Regions from separate parts of the Pseudomonas sp. JDS08PS003 genome, predicted to be linked through region 3. Evidence: riboswitches for the same ligand, from Rfam matches in the RefSeq annotation. Region 3 holds a riboswitch; each other region holds the start of a gene.

The links. Region 3 has a riboswitch for cobalamin ahead of P7C00_RS20095 (CbtB-domain containing protein). Riboswitches for the same ligand answer to the same signal wherever they lie in the genome.
Region 1: it holds a riboswitch for cobalamin, as region 3 does, so the genes downstream of both, P7C00_RS12265 (TonB-dependent receptor plug domain-containing protein) here and P7C00_RS20095 (CbtB-domain containing protein) in region 3, are expected to answer to the same signal.
Region 2: it holds a riboswitch for cobalamin, as region 3 does, so the genes downstream of both, cobO (cob(I)yrinic acid a,c-diamide adenosyltransferase) here and P7C00_RS20095 (CbtB-domain containing protein) in region 3, are expected to answer to the same signal.

What each region holds. Positions count from the first base shown of each region.
Region 1 covers NZ_CP120724.1:2,669,247-2,676,860, forward strand. The annotation lists gene P7C00_RS12260 ((2Fe-2S) ferredoxin domain-containing protein) at 1-477, opposite strand, end outside; gene P7C00_RS12265 (TonB-dependent receptor plug domain-containing protein) at 489-2,537, opposite strand; cobalamin riboswitch at 2,566-2,769, opposite strand; gene P7C00_RS12270 (arginine N-succinyltransferase) at 2,803-3,876, opposite strand; gene P7C00_RS12275 (arginine N-succinyltransferase) at 3,926-4,942, opposite strand; gene P7C00_RS12280 (APC family permease) at 5,116-6,465, opposite strand; gene P7C00_RS12285 (N-formylglutamate amidohydrolase) at 6,650-7,402, opposite strand; gene P7C00_RS12290 (glutamine synthetase family protein) at 7,386-7,614, opposite strand, start outside.
Region 2 covers NZ_CP120724.1:5,403,505-5,411,118, forward strand. The annotation lists gene cobU (bifunctional adenosylcobinamide kinase/adenosylcobinamide-phosphate guanylyltransferase) at 1-351, opposite strand, end outside; gene P7C00_RS23835 (cobyric acid synthase) at 388-1,839, opposite strand; gene cobD (threonine-phosphate decarboxylase CobD) at 1,836-2,828, opposite strand; gene cbiB (adenosylcobinamide-phosphate synthase CbiB) at 2,821-3,729, opposite strand; gene bluB (5,6-dimethylbenzimidazole synthase) at 3,726-4,376, opposite strand; gene P7C00_RS23855 (cobyrinate a,c-diamide synthase) at 4,369-5,691, opposite strand; gene cobO (cob(I)yrinic acid a,c-diamide adenosyltransferase) at 5,702-6,313, opposite strand; cobalamin riboswitch at 6,393-6,626, opposite strand; gene P7C00_RS23865 (hypothetical protein) at 6,796-7,377, shown strand; gene P7C00_RS23870 (sorbosone dehydrogenase family protein) at 7,448-7,614, shown strand, end outside.
Region 3 covers NZ_CP120724.1:4,533,075-4,540,688, forward strand. The annotation lists gene cobN (cobaltochelatase subunit CobN) at 1-693, opposite strand, end outside; gene cobW (cobalamin biosynthesis protein CobW) at 697-1,767, opposite strand; cobalamin riboswitch at 1,865-2,077, opposite strand; cobalamin riboswitch at 2,151-2,384, shown strand; gene P7C00_RS20095 (CbtB-domain containing protein) at 2,482-2,670, shown strand; gene P7C00_RS20100 (CbtA family protein) at 2,682-3,383, shown strand; gene P7C00_RS20105 (cobalamin biosynthesis protein) at 3,380-3,793, shown strand; gene cobM (precorrin-4 C(11)-methyltransferase) at 3,876-4,622, shown strand; gene nfuA (Fe-S biogenesis protein NfuA) at 4,799-5,383, opposite strand; gene P7C00_RS20120 (fatty acid cis/trans isomerase) at 5,527-7,614, opposite strand, start outside.

The sequences.
Region 1 (7,614 bases), 1.9 Mb from region 3:
GCAGCGCGGGCCGGTGCACAGGAACACCTGCCGGGCATGGGGCGGCACCCGGGACCAGTCCGGGTCGCTGGCCACGGCATTGACCTGATCGCAGGGCAGGTGCCGTTCGCGCTGGGCGATGCTGGCACAGGCCAGCGCCGCATCCAGCCCGCGACGGCCCAGGGCCTGGGCGGTGATCCACAGCTGCGGCGCCTGGGGGTGGGCCCGGGCCAGGCGTCCCAGTTCATCGCGCAGCCAGTCCAGGTAGGCGCTGTCGGAACTGGGCTCCAGGTCCACCACCAGCAGCGCCGCGCCGTCCTCGGGCAAGGGTTCCTCCAGGGCGGCCCAGAGGCTGTCGAAGCCGTCCAGGGTGTCGATCACCCGGGTGCCGGCGTCATCGCTGCGCAGCGCCTTCAGCTCCCGGCCAAAGGCCTCGCCCAGGGCGCCGCCGTGCAGGCCGGGGCCGACGAACAGCACCCGTTGATAGTCCTTGTGCATGTCGATGGGCCTCAGAAGCGGTAGGTGTAGCGTACTTCGGTAGTGAAGGGGCGGCCGAGGTTGTCCACCGCCGGCGAGCTGCTGGTCATGCTGGTGGTGTAGTCGCGGTCGAACAGGTTCTCCACCAGCAGGCTCAGGCGATGTTGCTGGGCCCTGTCGAGGTAGCGATAGGCATCGGCGTCGACCACCGAGTAGTGGCCGTAGTCGACCTTCTTCGCGCTGTCGATCTGGCCGATGTAGCGGAGTGCACCACCCACTCCCCACTGACGATCCTCGGACTCGTAGCCCAGTCGCGAGCGGGCGAAGAAGCCGGGGATATTGCTCAGGGTCACGCCGTTGCGCGACTCCAGCAGATTGCGGGTCAGGTCCGCCGAGAGGTTCCATCGCGGGCTGAACTGCCAGCGGCCGTCGACCTCCATGCCGCGCACCTTGATCCGCCCCTCGCCATTGACCCAGTGGATGCCATCGAGGGCGATCAGGTCGTCGATCTTGCGCTGGAAGGCGGTGACGCTGGCGTTGAACTCGCCGGCCAGCAGGCTGCCCTTGTAGTCCAGGCCGAGTTCAGCATTCAGGCTCTTTTCCGGCTTGAGGTTGCGGTTGCCTTGTTCGTAGTCCTCGTTGACGAACAGCTGCTCGGCGTTGGGCAGCTTGAAGGCGCTGCCGTACTGGCCGCGCAGCTGCCAATGGGCATTGAGGTCGTACAGGGAGGTGAGCATGCCCACGGTGGCGCTCTCGCCGCCGCTCATCTTCTCGTGGCGGATGCCCAGGCTCGGATGCCAGTCGGGCAGGGCCGCGAACACCGGCCGCAACTGGGTGTACAGGGCATTGGCCTGGGCCTGGTTATTGTCGATCTTGAGCACATCGTCCTGGCCCTTGAACCACTGGTTGTCGGTGCCGAACACCAGCACATGGCCGCCGTCCAGCTCGGCCTTGCCTTCGGCCTGCAGGCCCCAGTCGGTGAAGCCCCAGTAGTCGTTACGGTTCCTGGTCACCAGACTGCCGTCTTTGAGGCTGTCGATCTTGGTGTAGCGCGTGTCCCAGTCGTTGACATGGCCCTTGATGAAGTAGCTGAAGCGCTCGCTCAGGCGCTGCTCGAAGGTCGCGGTGGCGATCTGCTGGACGCGGTCGTTGGTGGTTTTCTTGTTGTTCACCGGGCGGGCGAAATCCAGGTTGGCATCGCTGTACTGGTAGAACAGTTCCAGGCGCGAATCGTCGGCGAAGCCCTGGATCGCCTTGGCGCCGAAGGTGGTCACTTCATAGGCGCGTTTCTTGTCCCGGGTGCTGGCGCTGTAGGCGCTGTTGCGATAGGGCTGGTAACCATCGGAGACGTTGTGGCTGACATAGGCCAGCAGGCCCAGGTCGCCCAAGCCGTTGCTGAGGATGCGCTCCACCCGGGCATCGCCGCTTTGGCCCATGAAGCTGTCCAGGCCCAGGTTGACCTCGCCGGAGGTGTCGCGGGTCTGGGGGCTGCGGGTGACGATGTTGATCACCCCGGACACCGCCTGGGTACCGAACAGCAGGCTCTGGCCGCCCTTGAGCACCTCGATGCGCTCGATGGCATTGGCCGGCAAGGTGTCCAGGTACAGGCCGCCGTACAGGCGGTTGTTCAGGCGTACGCCGTCCAGCAGGATCAGGGTGTCGTCGTTGCGGCCCCCAAGCAGGGAATAGGTGCCGTAGTCGAAGGGGCCGTTTTTCGGCGCGACGTAGAGGCCGGGCACGTACATCTGCAGGACCCGGGTGATGTCGCTGCTGGGGCCGGCGCGTTCGATCTGCTGGCGATCGATGATCTCCACCTTGCTGCCGTACCTGGCCATCTCGGCCACGGTGGTGGATTCCACCGAAGGCGCGGAAACGAACTGCTGCTCCAGTTGCAAGCCGCCGTCCTCGGCCAGCAGCAGGGGGCTGAACAGGCAGCCCAGCAGGGCGCCGCCCAGGGAGCGGCGCGGTGCACGCCAGTCGCAGGCAGGGTAAGTGTTGAAGGTTGTTGTCATTCTTGGTCTTCTCGAAAGTGTCTTCGGGAAGCACGCAGGAGAAGGTATCGGCCACAGGCACGCGACCATACCGGCCCATGCCCGCCCACCGCAGGATTGCCAAACAGAAGTTCCAGGCCGGTCTCCGGGCTTGCGAGTCTGGCGGCATTCGCCTTCCCATACCTTGGGTACAGTGGCGTGTTGAATGCAGCACTCGCTTACCGTTGCGGGGGCAGCACCGGACTGGCCCTGAAGGGGCGCACCGGTTTCCCGTTTCACCTCGTGCACGGCGGCATGAGGCACCTGAAACTGGGCGGCATATGAACATTCGCCCCGGCGTTCGTCAATCTCGTGGCTACAGGGGCAGGGCGGCGCCAGGCGCGAGGGCGATTCCGGACGGGCCCAGAGGCCGCGCCGGGCAGGCCAACAGTGGCACGGCGCGTACCGAGTCCCCTGGCTGCAGTTGCAGGCGTTTGGCGGTTAGGCGGTCCACTAGCAGGCAGCCCGAAACCAGGCGCCCAGGGGCGGCGGTGATGCGGCAGCTTTCCAGGCGGCGGTTGTGAATCAGCCACACCGGCGCCTGTTCGTCCGGGCGGCCCACCAGCAAGGGCAGGGTCTGGCTTTCACGCACGCTGCGGATCTTCGCCACTTCGGCCTCGATCAGCGGCCCGCCGTCGAAGATATCGATGCAGCCCTGATGGCTGAAGCCTTCGTCGCGCAGGATGTTCACCGCCTGCTCGGTGCTCTGGTGGGCCTGGCCGATGGCCGCCTGGGCCTGTGGGCTGAGCAGGCAGGTGTACAGCGGCTGGCGCGGCATCAGTTCGGCGATGAAGGATTTGCTGCCATGGCTGGACAGGCGATTGGCCTGCTGGAAGTCCATCTTGAAGAAGTGTCGCCCCAGGCTGTCCCAGAACGGTGAGCAGCCCTGGCTGTCGAGCTGGCCACGCAATTCGGCCACCAGCTTGTCGCCGAACAGCGCCGGGTGCTCGGCGACGAACAGCAAGCGTGCAGTGGACAGCAGGCGGCCGGTGTAGCCCTGGCGCTGGTCGCGCCGCAGAAACAGCGAGCACAGCTGGGATTGCCCGGTCATCTCGTTGCACAGGAACAGGGTCGGAACCTGCTTGTCGATACCCAGCCCCGGGGCTCTGCCACGGGTGATGCCGACCCGGTAGTTGTAGCAAGGCTCGCGCAGGCCGATGGCGCCGCTCAGGCCACAAATGCCGATGACTTGCTGGTCGTCGTCCTCCAGCACGAACAGGTAGTCGGCATCGGCCCGTTCCACCTGGCTGGCGAAGGTGCGCTGAGCCCAGCGCAAGCGATGGGCCAGGCGCTCGGGGTCGGTGGAGAGGTTGTTCAACTCGCGACAGCTGCCTTCCAGCAAGGCCAGCACCCCCGGCAGATCGGTAACGCGGATCGGACGGACGATCATCGGTGGACTCCTTGCAGCGGTCCCGGGCAGCGCAGCAACAGCGGGCAACTCATAACGCGATTCCCCGTACCGGTTCGCCCGGTGTCAGTTGCAGGGCCTGGAGCATCGACAGGTCGAGCCCGACCACATCGCCCGGGGCTTCATCCAGGGGCGCGACAATGGCGCGAAATCCTTGCAGTCGGTCATTGCTCAGCAACCAGTGGCGACCGCGGCCGCTCTGGGGGCTGAGGTAGCTGATCGCGACCCGGCTCTGAACGATCGAGCGTAGCTGGTTGTTGCGGGCTTGCAGGGTCGGTCCGGCATCAAACAGGTCCACATACTGGGTAGGCGCAAAACCCTCGTCGACCAGGATGTCGCAGGCTTCTCGCGCATAGGGGTGAATCTGTCCGATGCAGTCCTGGGCCGACTGCGGCAGCATCGGGATGTACAGCGGGTACTGGGGCATGAGTTCGGCCAGAAAGCCCCGGCCCTGCAGGGCGCACAGGCGTTCGGCCTCGATGTAGGGCAGGTCGAAGAAGTGCTGGCCCACCGCCTCCCAGAACGGCGATTCGCCGGCAGCGTTGCTGTAGCCGACGATCTCGCTGATGGTGCTCTCGGCAAAACGCTGGGGGTGAGCGGCCATGAACAGCAGGCGCGCCCGGGACGTCAGCTGCGCCAGGGGCGTGCCCGACAACGCCGGGTCCACATGGAAGCTGCGCAGCAGGGTCTGTTCGCTGAGGTCCTGGCACAGGGACAGGGTCGGCACCCCGTGCTCGATGTTCAGCTCCCTGGAGCTGCTGATGAAGGGCCGGTTGCGCAGGCTGTAGAACGGCGCGGCAAAGCCCGCCGTGGCGAGAATGTCGGAGCAGCCGTGGAGCAGGCCGCTGGCAGGGTCCTCAAGCACCAGAAAGTAGTTCTCCGGGCCCTGGCTGGCCTCGGCCTTGGCGAAGGACGCCAGGGAGTCGAGGATCTTTTCCCGCAGGCAGGTTTCGTCATCCACCAGGGACGTTACGCCCAGCAGGCGTTCGCGGGCCAGGCGCCGCAGTTGGGGCAGATCGAATAACGCCACGGGACGCAAGGCCAGCATGGGTGCACTCCTGTATCAAGGGCCGCTCGCCCCGGGGGCGAACATTGGCCAGACATCACTGTCGGTTACCACGCAGTTCCACGGCCACGGCATCCGGCGGCCTGTCCCCGGGCGGCTCTTGGCGGCTGCCTCGGGGGGAAGCGCGACGCCATCCGGCGCCGCAGGGAAGTCACTTAGGGTTTGAGCGGATCGGGCAGGGCGGCACCGCTGCCCAGCTTGTTCAGCAGGAACAGGTAGACCAGCCCGGCGACTATCCAGATGGCGCCGAGTTTCTGCGCATCCACGCCCATGTTGTACATGATGGCGCTGACGATCACGAAGCCGATCACCGGGCAGATCAGGTGACGCACCACCTGGCCGGATTTCTGCCGGCGCCAGTAGAAATTGATCACCGTGATGTGCAGCAGCATGAAGCCGCTCAGGGCGCCGAAGTTGACCAGTGAGGTCAGGGTGTCCACCGAGTTGATGAACAGGTAGCAGATCAGCAGCGACAGCACCGCCACCAGGTAGATGCTGATGTGCGGGGTGTTGTGTTTCGGGTGGACCTTGGCCAGCACCTTGGGCAGCTTGCCGTCCCGGGCCATGCCGAACAGCAGGCGCGATACCGCGGCTTGCGAGGTGATGGCCACCGCCACTCCCCAGGCCAGCGCCGTGGCCACCCCGGTGAGGGTCGCCAGCCAGCTGCCGGCGGCCAGTTCGGCGATTTCATAGAAGGCGGTGTCGGCGGACTTGAAGCCCATGCCGGCGGCCAGGTCGGTGGCGATCCAGGTCTGTACCACGAAGATCGCCCCCATCACCACCAGGGTGATCAGGGCGGCGCGGCCGACGCTGCGGCCCGGGTCGCCCTTGACCTCTTCGGCCAGGGTCGAGATGGCGTCAAAGCCCAGGAACGACAGCACCGCAATCGATACGCCCTGCATCAGCATGCCGAAGTGGAAATTTTCCGGGCTGTACAGCGGCGCCAGGGTCAATTGGCCGTTGCCGGTGCCACCGTGCAGAGCGTTCCAGGCGTAGAACAGGAAGATCCCCAGGACCACCAGTTGTGCCAGCAGGAACAGGATGTTCATCCGCGCGGTGAAGGTGATACCCCGCAGGTTGACGAAGGTAGCGCTGACCAGGAACGCCAGGATAAAGCCGACCTTGGGCACTTCCGGGTACAGGTGGTTGAGGGCCATGGCCGCGTAGACGTAGAGCAGCGGCGGGATCAGCAGGTAGTCCAGGAGCATCAGCCAGCCGGCGAGAAAGCCCACGTGGGGGTTGAGGCCGCGCTGGGCGTAGGAGTAGACCGAGCCGGCGATGGGGAAGGCGCGGGCCATGGCGCCGTAGCTCAGGGCGGTGAAGACCATCGCCACCATGCCGATGATGTAGGCCAGGGGCACCATGCCCGGGGCTTCCTGGTTGACGTAGCCATAGACCCCGAACGGGGCGATGGGGATCATGAAAATCATCCCGTAGACCACCAGGTCGCGCAGGCTCAGGCCACGCTTGAGTTCCTGTTTGTAGCCGAATTCTTCAATCTCCATGAAGCAGTTCTCCTTGTAGCCAATGTAAGTGGGCGCATCCGGCGGCGAGGGTCGTCATTGACGCCTCGTGCGCCGGTCTGTGTTTGAACCTGGCAGGGTTAAAGACACACCACAGCGGTTTTTCTTGTTGTTGTACCTGTCCTGCAAACAGCCTTTGTTGCGTTCAAGCGTCTTTCAATATCCGTTACAGCAGCGGCGCCAGACAGTCGCTCCAGTGCTGCACCGCTTCAGGGCTGCGCAACAAGTCGTTGCGCACCTCGATCAGTACCGATTCCAGGCCCCGGGCATCACCGTGCACCGGCACGGTCATGTCGCTCAAGGGGTTGATCTCGTAAGGCTGGTTGCCCGCCACCTTTATCGGCAGGGTCCACAAACCTTCCAGTATTCGCGCCGCGTAGGCCGTGGCACTGCCATACAACACGCCGACTTCCAGCGCACGTGGCTGGCTGTAGTAGATCGGGGTGAAGCTGTGAATCCCCACCACGCGCACCTCGCGGCCTTCGGCCAGGCGCCGGTCGATGAGCCGCTGCAGACGCTGGTGGAACGGCGTGAACAGTTGCTGGCGGCGGTACTCGCGGGTGGCTTCGTCCAGGTGCTGATTGCCCGGCACCTGATAGATCTCGCTTTGCAGCGGGATGCTGTCGGGGGCATGTCGCGGCCGGTTCAGGTCGATCAGCAGGCGCGAATAATTGGCCGCGATCAGGGTTGCGCCCAGGGCCTGGGACAGGCTTTGGGCCAGTTCCAGGGCGCCCGGGTCCCAGGCGATATGCTCCCGGGCCGCCACCGGGTCCAGGCCCAGGTCGTGCAGGGCCGGTGGAATGTAGTGGCTGGCGTGTTCGCACACCAGGATCAGCGGATGCGTGGAGTCTTCGCGGAACAGGCGATAGGCCGGCTCGGTGTAGAACCCCAGCTCGGCAGGTTTAGTACAGGTGTCCATAGTGCTCACAGAGATCGGCAGCGGTCAGGTGCTCGGTCAGGGACACTTCCTTTTGTTTGACGGCGAAATAGGTGCTCAGCAGCTCCGGCGGCAGGGTCTGCAGCAACTCCGTGTTGCTGCGCAGGCATTCCAGGGCCTGGGTCAGGGTGCCGGGCAGGGGCACGATGCCGCTGGCCAGGCGCTGTTCGGTGCTCAGCTCGTCGGGGACCTTG
Region 2 (7,614 bases), 870 kb from region 3:
CTCCCCCGGCAGCGTCGCCACACACTGCAACAAGGCCTCACGTTCGATGGCCAAGCGCTGCTCGTCCTCGAGCATCAGCAGATTGGTCAACCACAGGGTCAGGCAATCCACCAGCAGGCAACGCCCGGTGCCAGCGGCCTGCTGCAGCACCCGGGCCAGCTCCAGCGGCTCTTCGATCAATCTCCATTGGGACGGGCGGCGCTCACGATGATGGGCAATACGTTGATTCATCTCGCCATCCAGGGGCTGGCTGGTGGCGATGTAGATCACCTCAAGGGCGCTGTCAGTGGCCAGTTTTTCCGCCAGGCGACTCTTGCCGGAGCGGGCACCGCCGAGAATCAGTTGCAGCATGCTTGAGCACCTTTGAAAAGTAAGTCCACCGTGGCGCTACAGGCCACAGAGTTTGAGCAGTGCGGCGGTATCCAGATGATGCTCCACCAGGTCCGCCAGACGCTCGATATCGCGTTCGCGCAAGGCGTGGTAATCCACCTCCTGCACATCCTGCAGACCCGCCCAACGCAACAGTGCACCACAGGCTGTCGGAGCCTCGAACAGACCATGCAGATAGGTGCCGAGGATCTGCCCATCGACGCTGCAAGCGCCATCACTGCGATCGTCCTCCAACTGCACCGCAGGCTGCTCCAGGGCCGGGCCGCGAGTGACGCCGGCGTGAATTTCATAGCCACTGACCGGCGCAGTCTCCAGGGTCAAGCAGCCGCTGACGTTACGCAGCTGCTTCTCTGCTTCGAGCACGGTCTCAAAATCCAGCAAGCCCAGGCCCGGGCTGGAGCCCGCCGCGCCCTCCAAACCCAGTGGGTCGTGCAACTGCTTGCCAAGCATCTGCAGTCCACCGCAGATCCCCAGCAGCTTGCCGCCATAACGCAGGTGCCGGGCGATGGCCCGGTCCCAGCCGTTGGCTCGCAGATAGGCCAGATCGCCGCGTACGCTTTTCGAGCCGGGAAGAATGATCAGGTCCGCGGCGGGAATCACCTGCCCTGGGCCGATGAACTGCAAGTCCACCTGAGGATGCAGACGCAACGGATCGAAATCCGTGTGATTGCTGATGCGCGGCAGCACCGGCACCACCACCTTCAGCACTTGATCGACCTTGCCGGCCTGGCGCTGGTCGATGCCGTCCTCCGCCTCCAGATGCAGGTCCATGACATAGGGCAGCACGCCGATCACCGGCTTGCCGGTACGCGCCTCCAGCCAGTCCAGCCCAGGCTGCAAGAGCGCCAGGTCACCGCGAAAACGATTGATGATGAAGCCCTTGACCCGCGCCTGCTCGCTGGGCGAAAGCAGCTCCAGAGTTCCCACCAGATGGGCGAACACCCCACCACGATTGATATCGGCAATCAGCAGCACCGGACAGTCCACCGCTTCGGCAAACCCCATGTTGGCGATATCGCCAGCCCGCAGATTGATCTCGGCCGGAGAGCCGGCCCCCTCCACCATCACCACCTCATAAGCGCCTCGCAGACGCTCATGGGAAGCCAGAACCGCCTGCATGGCGATGGCCTTGTAGTCGTGATAGGCCACGGCATTCATGGTGGTGACGGCCCGGCCGTGAATGATCACCTGGGAACCGGTGTCGCTGTTGGGCTTGAGCAGCACCGGGTTCATATCGGTGTGGGGCGCCAGATTGGCCGCCTGGGCCTGGACCGCCTGGGCCCGTCCGATCTCACCACCATCGGCGGTCACCGCACTGTTGAGCGCCATGTTCTGCGGTTTGAACGGCACCACGCTGACGCCCCGGCGCAACAGCCAGCGACACAGGGCGGTCACTAACGTGCTCTTACCGGCATCCGAGGTGGTGCCCTGTACCATCAGCGTGCTCATGGATAGTCCTTGCGATAAGCCTGCAGCGCCTGTTCCAGGCGCGCCCAATCGGCATCGTCGGCGGGCAGGCCGAAGCGCAGACTGCTGTTGTGGGCAAACAGCCGCAGGAGAATGCCGCGCCGCGCCATGAATTGATAAAGCCGCTCGGCCTCGGCGGTGATCAGCCATTGGAACAGCGCACAGCCGCCTTGGGGCTTGAAGCCATGCTGCTCCAGGACTTCACTCAGACGCTCACTGGCCGCCTCACTGCGCAGACGTTGCCGGGCATGGCCCTCGACATCCCGCAGACAGGCCTGCCCCAGCACCCGGGTAGGCCCGCTGACCGCCCAGGGGCCAACCTGCTCCGCCAACAGCCTGAGCAACCGGCGCTCGGCCAGGACAAAGCCCAGGCGTACTCCGGCCAGCCCGAAGAACTTGCCGAATGAACGCAGGACAATCAGCCCCACCTGATGGGCATGCCGGGCCAGGCTCAGTTGCGGGGTGTTATCCATGAAGGCTTCATCCACCACCAACCAGCCACCGCGCTGGGCCAAGCGGGCGTGCCAATCCAGCAGGCGCTCCGGCGTCAGGCTCAAACCGGTGGGGTTGTTGGGGTTGACCACCACCAGCACATCGAGGCTGTCGAGAAAGAAATCCACTTCCTGCTCCAGTACCTCACGCACCCGATAGCCACTGCGCCGCCAGGCCTCGGCGTGCTCGGCATAACAGGGCGACAGGACCCCAACCTTGCCCGCCCGCCGCAGCCGCGGCAGCAGTTGGATCGCCGCCTGGGAACCGGCCACCGGCAACACCTCACTCGCGCCGTAGTAGGCGCAGGCCGCTTGCTCCAGGCCATCATCGGTTTCTGGCAGGCGCGCCCAGGCACGCAGGGGAATGGGCGGCAGAGGAAATGGCCAGGGCGCCAATCCGCTGGACAGATCCAGCCAGGCCTCTTCGGCGATTCCGTGTTCCTGGGCCGCCTTGCGCAACCTTCCACCGTGCTCAAGCATAGAATTCAGCCCCCAGGCACAGAAACAACAACCACAGCCAGACACCTCGCTGCACCAACTGCCAGCCGCGATCGATGGAGTCGGCACTCGCCGGCTCGCCTTCGCCCAGTTGCGGGCGCTGGTGCAACTCACCGTGATAAATCGCTGCGCCGCCCAACTCGACCCCCAGGGCACCCGCTCCAGCCGCCATCACCGGGCCGGCATTGGGACTGTCCCAGGTCGGGCCCTGGCGCCACCAGCATGTGAGCGCCAGGCGGGTCTTGCCCAGCAAGGCATAGGTCAGGGCCACCAGCCGTGCAGGAATGTAATTGAGCAGGTCGTCGATTCGCGCCGCCGCCCAGCCGAAACGCTCAAAACGCTCGTTGCGATAACCCCACATCGCATCCAGAGTGTTGCTCAGACGATAGAGCACCACCCCTGGCGCACCGGCCACGGCGAACCAGAACAAGGCGGCGAACACGGCATCGCTGCCGTTTTCCAGCACCGATTCAGTGGCTGCCCGCGCCACTTCGGTGGCGTCCAGCTCACGAGTCTCACGGCTCACCAGAAAGCCGACCCGATGCCGGGCTTCATCCAGGTCGTCACTGCGCAAAGCCTGAGCCACCGGCTCGACGTGCTCGCCGAGGCTGCGAAGACCCAGGGCGCAATACAGTGCAACGATCTCCACCAGCCAACCGATGTAGGGCAGCCAGGACAGGGCCGTGGCCAACAGGGTCAAGGGCAGCACCGCCAGTACCCAAGCCGTGACCCCATGGCTGCGCCAGCCTCGGCCGGCGGCGTTGAAACGTTGCTCGATACGATCCGCCACACGGCCAAAGGCCACCAGCGGATGCCAGCGCTTGGGTTCGCCCAGCAGCGCATCCAGCGCCACCCCGGCGACACTCAGCAACGCCACACTCATTGACTCACTCCCCAGTAATTCTCATACAGCAACTCACTCAATGGCCGGGGTTGCGCCCAGCCCTGCAGCGCCAGCATCGGCGCCGGATAGAACTCGGTAACCGGTCCCAGGCACAACACGGCCAAGGGTTTGGCGCCGGCGGGTAATCCCAGCAGGTCGGCCAGGGCCTGGGGCTCGAACAGCGAAACCCAGCCCATGCCCAGGCCTTCGCTGCGGGCCGCCAGCCAAAGGTTCTGAATGGCACAGGACAGCGAGGCCAGGTCCATTTCCGGCAGGGTCCGCCGTCCAAAGACATGCCGCTCGCGCCCATCCATCAACGCCGCCACCAGCACCTCGGCACAGTCATTGATGCCTTCGACCTTGAGCTTCATGAACTCGTCGGAACGCTCCCCCAACGCCTCGGCAGTGCGCACCCGCTCCTCCTCCACCAACTGCTGGATTCGTCCACGCAGTGGTCGATCGCTGATACGGATAAAGCGCCAGGGTTGCATCAACCCGACACTGGGCGCCTGATGCGCCGCTTCCAGCAAACGCTGCAGCAGCTCGGGCGCGACACTGCCACCGGCGAAGTGACGCATGTCCCGGCGTTCGGCAATGGCGCGATAAACCGCCTCACGCTCCGCCGCAGAAAACCCCTGCTCACTCACCTGCCACGCCCTCTGCAGAAGCCGGCACGAACAACGCCGCCACCGCCGCCGGATTGGACGGAAAGTAAAAGTGCACATAGGAGGCAGTCATCCGCCCATCGCGATACACCGCTTCCGCACCACGACCACCATTGGGACTGATGCCACGGGCAATCGGCTCGAGTTGCGTGCTGGTCAGGGAATGATGATAGGTGTGGCCACGCAAGCTGCCCTCCGGCAACTCCACCGCTTGCAAGGCCAGGGCCGCCAGGCGTTTTTGCATCACGGCATCGCCGGGCAGCAACCCCAAGAGATTGGCACGCAGCCCTTCGACGTCGGTCAGGGAGTCCAGCAAATACAGCATGCCACCACACTCCGCGAGCAACGGCTTGCCCGCACCATGGTGAGCACGAATAGCGCCCAGCATCGCGGTGTTTTGCGCCAGTGCCTGATGGTGCAATTCGGGGTAGCCACCGGGCAGGTACAAACTGTCCGCCTCCGGCAACTCGGTGTCATGAATCGGCGAGAAGAAGCTCAACTGCGCGCCCATGGCCCGCAACAGATCCAGGTTGGCGCCATAGGTAAAGGCAAACGCCTCATCCCGCGCTACGGCGATTCGCACACCCGCCAGCAAAGGCTCGCAGGGCTCCGGCGTGGGTGCGGCAAAGCTCACTGCCGGCGGCAGTGCCACTTGGCAACTGCTGGCCAGGGCTGCAGCGGCGGCATCAAGACGCAGGTCCAGATCATTCAGTTCGCTGGCCTGCACCAGCCCCAAATGGCGGCTGGGCAGCTCGATGTCAGTCTCCCGGGACAAGGCTCCATACCAGCGCAGTCCCTCGGTGAGGCTGCCTTCAAGCAACTGCGCGTGACGCAAGGTGCCTACCCGGTTGGCCAGCACCCCAGCGAACGGCAGGTCCGGCTGATAGCGGGCCAGTCCCAGGGCCAGCGCACCAAAGGTCTGGGCCATGGCGGTGCCATCGATCACCCCCAGCACCGGGACTCCGAAATGCCGTGCCAGATCCGCGCTGGAGGGCGTGCCGTCGAACAGCCCCATGACCCCCTCGATCAGAATCAGGTCCGCTTCGCCCGCAGCCTCCCAAAGCAAGCGGCGGCTTTCTTGCTCCCCGACCATCCACATGTCCAGCTGGTACACCGGAGCACCGCTGGCTCGCTCAAGAATCATTGGATCGAGAAAATCCGGACCGCACTTGAATACCCGTACCTTGCGCCCCTGGTTGCGGTGCAAACGGGCCAATGCCGCGGTCACGGTGGTCTTGCCCTGGCCGGAAGCCGGCGCGGCGATCAATACCGCCGGGCAATGACGAACATCGGTCATGAATTCACACTCACAGCTCAACACCTTTCTGCGCCTTGATACCGGCCTGGAACGCATGCTTGATCATGCCCATTTCAGTGACGGTATCCGCCAGCTCGATCATCTCCGGCTTGGCGCCGCGGCCGGTTACCACCACGTGCTGCATGGGGGGACGGGCCTGCAGGTCACTGAGCACCTGATCCAGATCCAGGTAGCCGTGCTTGAGGGCGATGTTCAACTCGTCGAGTACTACCAGGCCAATCTCCGGGTCGTTCAGCAGCTCCCTGGATACCGCCCAGGCCGCTTCGGCCGCAGCAATGTCGCGCTGGCGATCCTGGGTTTCCCAGGTGAAACCCTCACCCATCACGTGAAACCGCACCTGCTCTGGAAAACGCCGGAAGAACAACTCTTCGCCGGTGCTGTTACGGCCCTTGATGAACTGCACCACGCCGCACTGCATACCGTGGCCCATGGACCGCGCCAGCATGCCGAAGGCCGAACTGCTCTTGCCCTTGCCATTGCCGGTCAGCACCAGCAACAAGCCACATTCGTTGGGCGAGTTGGCGATGCGCTCATCGATCACGGCTTTTTTGCGCAACATGCGCGCCAGATGGCGTTCGTCACGATCGGGGGATTCACTCATGGGGCAGCTCTCCGTTGGGGCTGGGGAACGGCGGGCAGGAAAAGAAAGAGACGGCGCTAGCCTGGCATCGCCCACCGTGATGCCGTTGGATGGATCAGGCCGGTCTCCGGGCTCATGAGGGGCATCGCTGCCGGGCTGCGCGCCTTCCCATGTCATCGACACAGTGGCATCTGGCACAGCCTTGACTCATCTACCGTTGCGGGGGCAGCGCCGGAATCGTTGCCGTGTCCATCGCTGGAACAGGCACTGACCGGCTTCCCTGTTTCACTCTGTCGACCACGGGCCACAGAGCACCTGAAACAAGTCGCGAAGGTTAGAGGGTTGGGGGTGGAGCGTCAATTAAAGCCGGCCGTCGCACATCGCACAAAACTGCACTGCATCAACAAACTGGCGCCAATCTTGTGCCACACTCAGAGCAATGATATCAAATAGCCACATTCCGGGACCCAGGTCCTGCCACACAACAATAAGGGGTGAGTTCGATGCAAGGCATGATCATCAGCAATCCAAAGCTGGAATTCCTGCGCCCGATGCTGGAACGCTGGTTCGATTGCATTGACCGCTACAACGCAGTCCGCGGCGATAACGAAACCCCGTACTGGTTCGATGAAAAGGCCAACCTGGGATTACTCTCCGCGGCCGCCTGGATGGCGGAGATGATCAGCCTGGAACACAGCCCCAGCAAGAAGCAGCAGGAGGAAGGTGCTCGCAACGCTCGTACCGACCTGTATCTGGCCACCAAGGACGAACGCGCTTATATCCAGACCACTCAGCGCTGGCCACGGGTCAACAGCCTGCACCTGACCCAGCCATTGCTGGACATTGCCAGTGACGCCAAAAAGATCAGCTATCCCAGCGACCTGAGGCTCGGCTGCCTGTTTGTAGCCCCGCAAAAAGCCCAGCACAGCGCCTCTCCCGAAGAACTTCAGGACATGCTGGACGAGTTGCAAAAGGAGCACTGCTGCGCCGTAGCCTGGTACTTCCCCTACGCCTACCGCAAGCTGCATAACGAAAGCGGCCACTACCATCCGGGTATTGCCGTACTGTTCAAGGAGGCCCGCTGATCAGGCGGAACCATCGACTGGCTATGCTCCTCTATGACTACGACGTTCGTGCACTCATAGGGAAATCAGCATGCTCAAGCTTCAACACACCTTGCTTATCGTTATCGCCGCCGGCCTCACCGCCTGCGGCGAAACCTCCAGCCTGCAAGTCTCAGACGGCACCGGACCGAACCCCAAGCTGCCGGAACCCAATCCCACGCTGATCCCCACGGTCAATATTGCCCCTGCCATCGGCTG
Region 3 (7,614 bases):
GAGCCCCGCCGCCTGCAGGCGCTGGCAGAACAGATCGATAAAACCGGTGTTGGCCGCCTGCAGGTGGGAACGGTAGAACAGCAGCGCCGCCACTGCTTGATCGGGCTGCCAATCGGCCTGCCAGTCGCTGAGGGTGGCCTGGCTTTTGTGTGGGTGATAGATCGCCGTGCGTGGCAGGGTCTGCGGTTCGCTCCAGGGGTAGTCGCGCCCCAGCAGGCCGCTGGCCAGGCAACGATAGAAGTTCAAGGCGTTATCGCGGCCGCCCTGACGCAAGTATTGCCACAGGCGATCACGCTCGGTGGCCGGTACCGTGCTCAGGTCGCTGAGCTCCGGGTCCGGGCGATCGTCCCCCGGCACCAGGATCAACTGCACTCCGCGTCGGGACAGTTCCACCAGCCGTTCGACGCCGTAACGCCAGTAACCAATGCCGCCGTGCAGGGAAATCAGGATCACCTTGGCGTGGCGCAGCACTTCGTCCACATACAGGTCCACCGACGCATGGTTCTGCACCTGCATCGGGTTGGCCAGGCGAAAGCTGGGGTAGTCCTCGGGCAATTGCTCGGCAGCGTCCGCCAGCAGCGCCAGGCTGGAGTCGCCGCTGCACAGGATCACCAGCTCGGCGGGGGTCTGTCCAAGGTCGGCAATATTGTCATCCGACACGAAACCGCCGGGCTGGGTCCTGAGCAGGTGCATGGGTTACACGCTGAGGGCGGCGCGCAGTTGCGCTTCGAGCTGAGCGGCGTCCAGTTCCTGGCCGATCAGCACTAGGCGCGTGGTGCGGGCTTCGTCAGCCCCCCACTTGCGGTCGAAGTGCTTGTCGAAGCGCGTGCCCACGCCCTGGATCAGCAGACGCATCGGCTTGTTGGGGATCGCGGCAAAACCCTTGACCCGCAGGATGCCGTGCTTGACCACCAGTTGGGTCAGGGCGTCCAGCAGCAGGCTTTCGTCGGCCTGGGGCAGTTCGATGGAGATGGAATCGAAGGCGTCGTGATCGTGATCGTCGTGGTCGTCGTCACCGTCGTGGTGGTGATCGTGGTGGCTGTGGCGGCCGTCGATGTGCTCCTCGGAGCCGGCGCCCAGGCCCAGCAGCACGTCCAGCGGCAGGCGGCCGCTGCTGGCTTCGATGACTTTGACTGCTGGCGGCAGCTCTTCGGCCACTTCCAGGCGCACCTTGGCCAGGTCTTCGGGGTTGATCAGGTCGGTCTTGTTGAGGATCACCAGATCGGCGCTGGACAGCTGGTCGGCGAACAGCTCATGCAGGGGCGATTCGTGGTCCAGGTTGGGGTCGAGCTTGCGCTGGGCGTCCACCTGATCGGGAAACGCGGCGAAGGTGCCAGCGGCCACGGCCGGGCTGTCGACCACGGTGATCACTGCATCGACGGTGCAGGCGCTGCGGATTTCCGGCCACTGGAAGGCCTGGACCAGGGGCTTGGGCAAGGCCAGGCCGGAGGTTTCGATGAGGATGTGATCCAGATCGCCGCGGCGCGCCACCAGTTCGCGCATCACCGGGAAGAACTCTTCCTGCACGGTGCAGCACAGGCAGCCGTTGGCCAGCTCATAGACCCGGCCACTGGCCTCTTCCTCGGTGCAGCCGATGGAGCATTGCTTGAGGATCTCGCCATCGATGCCCAGCTCGCCGAACTCGTTGACGATGACCGCGATGCGCCGGCCCTGGGCGTTGTCCAGCATGTGCCGCAGCAAGGTGGTCTTACCCGAGCCAAGGAAGCCGGTGACGATGGTGACGGGAAGTTTGGCCAGTGTTTTCATCGGATGCCCCTTGGCAAAGGTGGCGGGCAAACGGGACGAGAGCCGCAGCGCAGGAGCGCGCGGAGATTTCGCCACCGGATCACCCCGCCCGGTTGTAGTGAGAATCTGGGATCGAGGCAGGTCTCCTGGCTGAGGGCTTGCCAGTCATTGGACTGGCGGTTTCTGCGCCTTCCCGCAGGCGTTCCGGACGCGAATGCAGTGGCCTTGCAGAAATGAAACCCTTCACAGTTGCGGGGGCAGCCGCGGCATCGACCGCGTTCCCTTCTTAGCTTCGACCGCTGGTCGAAGAACCTCGAAGGCGCAAGGCTACGCAGAGCGCGGGGGACGGTCAATCGGCAATGCGCCGGCGTCCGCAATTGACGACGTTACCCCGGCCATGATTTCCTACGCGCCTTGTTACGGGTGCCCTTCACAGGGTGAAACGGGAAACCGGTGAATCACGTGCTTTACTACAAAAGCCGTGACCAGTCCGGTGCTGCCCCCGCAACGGTAAGCGAGCGAAGTGTCAGATCCACTGTGCCAAGGCATGGGAAGGCGACACTTGCCGGCACGGTCCGACATGACTCGGCCCCTGCCCCTCGCCAGCCCGGAGACCGGCCCGCAACACACACATAACAAACCCGCGGTGGGCGGGCGCTGTTGCAAACCCTGCGTGCCGGTCACGCGGGGTTTTCCTGCGCCACTCTCCCCGCTGACACTCCAGAGGGAAGCGCCATGTCGATCATCAGCAGCACCAGCCATTCCACCAGCAGCACCTCCACCCTGAGCCAGCGCCTGGTGGCCGCCATCGGCGCTTCGCTGCTGGGCGCCTGCCTGGTGTACTTCGCCGGCTTCTCCCATATCGAAGCGGTGCACAACGCCGCCCACGACACCCGTCACAGCGCTGCTTTCCCTTGCCACTGAGACCTGCCGACATGATCAAGCGTATTGCGCAAACCGCAGGGTTCACCGGGTTGCTGGCGGCCTTGCTGCTGACCCTGCTGCAAAGCTTCTGGGTGGCCCCGCTGATTCTGCAGGCGGAAACCTATGAAAAGGCCCCGGCCGCAGAAGTCCATGAACACGCCGAAGGCGCCATGGCCGGCCACAGCCACGACGCCGAAGCCTGGGAACCGGAAGATGGCTGGCAGCGAGTGCTGTCCACCACGGGCGGCAATCTGGTGGTGGCCGTCGGCTTCGCCCTGATGCTGGCCGGGCTCTACACCCTGCGGGCGCCCAGTCGCACCTCCCAGGGCCTGCTCTGGGGCCTGGCGGGTTATGCGACCTTCTGCCTGGCGCCGACCCTGGGCTTGCCACCGGAGTTGCCGGGCACCGCCGCCGCCGACCTGGTACAGCGCCAGGTGTGGTGGGTCGGCGCTGCCGCTTCCACCGCCGTGGGCCTTGCCCTGATCGTGTTCGCCGGCAACTGGCTGCTGAAACTGCTGGGCGCGGCCATCATCGCCGTGCCTCACGTGATCGGCGCGCCACAACCGGAAGTGCATTCGATGCTGGCCCCGGAAGAGCTGGAGGCACAATTCAAAATCGCCTCGCAGTTGACCAACGCCGCCTTCTGGCTGGCCCTCGGGCTGATCAGCGCCTGGTTGTTCCGGCGCAGGAACACGGATCAGTACTCGGCATGATCGAAGTGCGCGCAGCGTCGACCCTGGTGGTCGGCCTGGGCTGCCAGAAAGGCTGCCCGGTGACCACGCTGCGCGCGCTGCTGGATCAGGTGCTGGAAGCCCATCGCATCGATACGCAGCAGGTTTTCGCCCTGGCGAGCATCGACCTGAAACAGGCCGAGCCCGGTCTGCTGGAGTTGGCCGAGCAACTGGCACTGCCACTGACCTGTTTCAGCAGCATGCAACTGGCACCTTATGCCCTGCGCCTCAGCCACCGTTCACAGATCGCCTTTGAACGTACCGGCTGCTACGGCGTTGCCGAAAGTGCTGCCCTGGCCATGGCCGAACAGCTGCATCCCGGCCCGGCCCAACTGCTGATCCCTCGTCAGAAATACGCCCAGGCCACCCTGGCAATGGCCGCTTGCCGGTAAAATCCTCGATAATCCCCCGCCTTGATCATGAGCAATCTTCATTTGAAGCACGGCTCCAGCCCCTTTCTCACAGGAGACAGCCATGACTGTCTATTTCATCGGTGCCGGTCCCGGCGACCCGGAACTGATCACGGTCAAGGGCCAGCGCCTGATCCATCGCTGCCCGGTGATCATCTACGCCGGCTCCCTGGTGCCTCAGGCCGTACTGGAAGGCCACCGTGCTGAGCGGGTGATCAACAGCGCCGAACTGCACCTTGAACAGATCATCGAGGCCATCCGGGAAGCCCATGCCCAAGGACAGGATGTGGCCCGGGTACATTCCGGCGACCCGAGCCTGTATGGCGCCATCGGTGAACAGATCCGCTGCCTGCGGGAGTTGGGCATTGCCTTCGAAATCGTCCCCGGAGTCACCGCCACAGCGGCCTGCGCCGCGCTGCTGGGGGCCGAGCTGACCTTGCCGGATGTGTCCCAGAGCGTGATTCTCACCCGCTATGCGGACAAGACCGCCATGCCTGCCGGTGAGGAATTCGCCAGCCTGGCGGCCCACGGCGCCACCATGGCGATTCACCTGGGGGTCAATCACCTGGAGAAAATCGTCGCCGAGCTGCTGCCGCACTACGGCGCCGACTGCCCGATTGCGGTGGTGCATCGTGCCACCTGGCCGGACCAGGACTGGGTCCTGGGGACCCTGGCCGACATTGCCGAGCAGGTCGCGGCCAAGGGTTTCCGGCGCACGGCGCTGATCCTGGTGGGCCGGGTGCTGGCCACGGATGTTTTCAGCGAGTCGTCCCTGTATCGCGCCGGACACGCGCACCTCTATCGCCCCTGACACCTCTCCCCCTTTGTAGGAGCTGGCTTGCCAGCGAAGGCGTCCTCGGTATCGGTGCAAGGCTCGGGGGCCCATTCGCCGGCAAGCCGGCTCCTACGGAAGTTTTTTTGGGGGGGACTTGCGGGCATAAAAAACGGCGCTCACGGGGCGCCGTTTTTTAGTTCGCAGCGAACGCCTTAGTAGTAGGCGTTTTCTTTCTGCGTGTGGTCGGTGACGTCGCGGACGCCCTTGAGCTCGGGGATGCGCTCGAGCAAGGTGCGCTCGATGCCTTCCTTCAAGGTCACGTCGGCCTGGCCGCAACCCTGGCAACCGCCACCGAATTGCAGCACGGCGATGCCGTCGTCAACGACGTCGATTAGGCTGACCTGGCCGCCGTGGCTGGCCAGCCCCGGGTTGATCTCGGTTTGCAGGTAGTAGTTGATGCGCTCGTTGACCGGACTGTCGGCATTGACCATCGGCACCTTGGCGTTGGGCGCCTTGATGGTCAGTTGGCCGCCCATGCGGTCGGTGGCGTAGTCGACCACCGCGTCATCGAGGAAACCTTCGCTGAAGGCGTCGATGTAGGCGGTGAAGCTCTTCAGGCCAAGGGCCTTGTCTTCGGGTTTCTCTTCGCCCGGCTTGCAATAGGCGATGCAGGTCTCGGCGTACTGAGTCCCTGGCTGGGTAATGAAGATGCGGATGCCAATCCCCGGGGTGTTCTGCTTGGATAGCAGATCAGCCAGATAATCGTGGGCGGCGTCGGTAATGGTTATGGCGCTCATGGTGGTTCCTCGCAGACGTGGGCGCAGTTTACGCCAATCGACGCCGCTGACAAAGTCCTAGTATTTTTGTCGGGATAGACCTTGGTATAGGGCATCCCCGGGCCCCGTCAGTAGGCGGCCCGAGGACAGATAGCGGCCCTGTATCAGAGGTTTTCGTAACGGTTCATGTCCATGACGCCGGCCTCGACCGGGTCGACTTCCTGTAGATAGCGGGTCTGGTCGTGGAAGTACTGCCAGAACTGCGGATGACTGCGGCGAATCCCCCAGCGATCGACGATCTTCTCGAAGCCGGCAGCGTCCCGGGCCTCTTGCATGGCCTGGACAAACGCCGGCACCTGCTCGGTGGGAACGTTGAACATGAAATTCGGATAACTGCTGAGAATGCCCGGGAAAATGGTCAGGGTGTCCAGGCCCGGCTGGTAGCGTAGCGACTCGCCCAGCATGAAAGCCACGTTACTGTGGGCGCGATTGCGCAGCATGCTGTAGAACTCGCGCTTGCCGCTCGGGGCCTGGACCCGCAGCAGGGTGGCTTCCGGCAACTGTTCGATGACCTTGAGCCCCGCCGCCGGGCGCGACGCCAGGCTGCTCAGGGCCTGCTCGGCATCCTGCAGCGCCGGGTCGATATTGGGCCGCGAGCAATAGGCACTGTCACAGCGATTGATCGGGTCGGGCTTGGCATTGAGCTCGCCATAGCGCGCCAGCAACTGATGGGCGAAGTCTTTCTTCGGGTCCTTGGGGTCCAGTTTCAGCGCGCTGCGCTTGTCATCGTCGATGGACTCGTAATCCAGCCACATCTTGAACTTGCCGCTGTTCTGGTACCAATCGTCGAGGAAATCCTCGCGGGTACCGGCGGGCATCAGGCGCAGGAAGTTCTGCTCGGCGCCGTTGCGGATCAGGTCGAAGTACAGCCGGGTCTGGGCCTGGTGGGAAACGTTGCCGAACACGTCGAAATTCACTGCCAGCTGATAATAGGTGCGCTCCAGCAGCGGGTAGTCGAACAGCCACATCGTCTGCGGCACCTCGCCGATCAGGCCCTTGGTCACCGAAGCACTGTCGAAGTGACGGAAGATGCTGAGCAGCGCGTTGTCGTTGCCGGCCCACAGGGTTGACCAACTGGGTGCCGGAGAGTCTGCATAGAAGTCGCGGCGCAGGGCTTCGTACTCGTTGCGCTTGTCGCGATAGGACAGCCACAAGCTGAGCACGCTGCCGACATCGTCGTTCTGCCCGGGCATGGCCAGCAGCGGCGTGACCTGGCCGCGATAGGTCGGATCGGTGATGTACAGGTCATGTTCCGGGGCCTGGAACAGCGCCCAGAAGTTGTCGCGGATCACATCGGTGGCGATCTGCCCGCGGCACACCGGGCCACGAATGAAGGTGCGCACGAAGTATTCGGCGTTATCGAGCATGAACTGGTAGCGGGCCTTGGCCGGAATCGCCTCAAAGGTCTCGAACGGATTGGCTCGGCGCCCGGGTCCGTAGCCCGGCAAGGCAGTGACCTGCCAGTCGCCGCTGTAGAACAGGGTCTTGACCCGGGCCATCTTCGCCGCGCTCAGCGGGTAGGTGATGTGGGTCTTGTGCACGATCACCCCTTGCACCGGCCACAGGCGGTAATACACCTGGGTGCCCGGGTCGTCGTTGGGGCGACGGGTGTTGATCAGGTCAATGGGCTGGCCGCTGGGGGTACGCGAGCGCACCCACTGGAAGAAGTGCCCCGGCTCGCCGCCTTCGAAATAGACATGGGCCAGGAACCAGTGTTCGTAGAGCCAGCGCGCCACCAGGCTTTCCCGAGCGCCAGGGGCGTTGAGCAGGTTCTCCCACTGAGCCACTTGCAGGCTTTCCCGGGCACTGGGGGCCAGACCCTGCTCGTCGATGGGTGCGCCGGAGGCCAGCCAGCGTTGCAGGGTCTGGTATTGCTGATCGGTAAGACCGGTGACCGCCAGCGGCATGCCCTCTTTCGGATGCGCGCCGGCATAGGCGTCGAACTCCGCCGGCTGCGGGCACATGTTCTCCCGGTTCAGGCCCAGGGCGATTTCACTGGGCAACTTGGCATTGGGCTGCAATGGCGTGCGATGCCCCAGTTCCAGCATCCGCGCCATCAGCGCGGCCTGGCTGCCCTGGGCATCGAGCACCGAATAGAAGCCCTGGCGCTGCCAGGCCGCCTTGCCACTGGCGTCGTAGAACAGGCGGGTCGGGGCCTGGGCCTTGCTGCGCTCGCCGTCATACACCGGAAT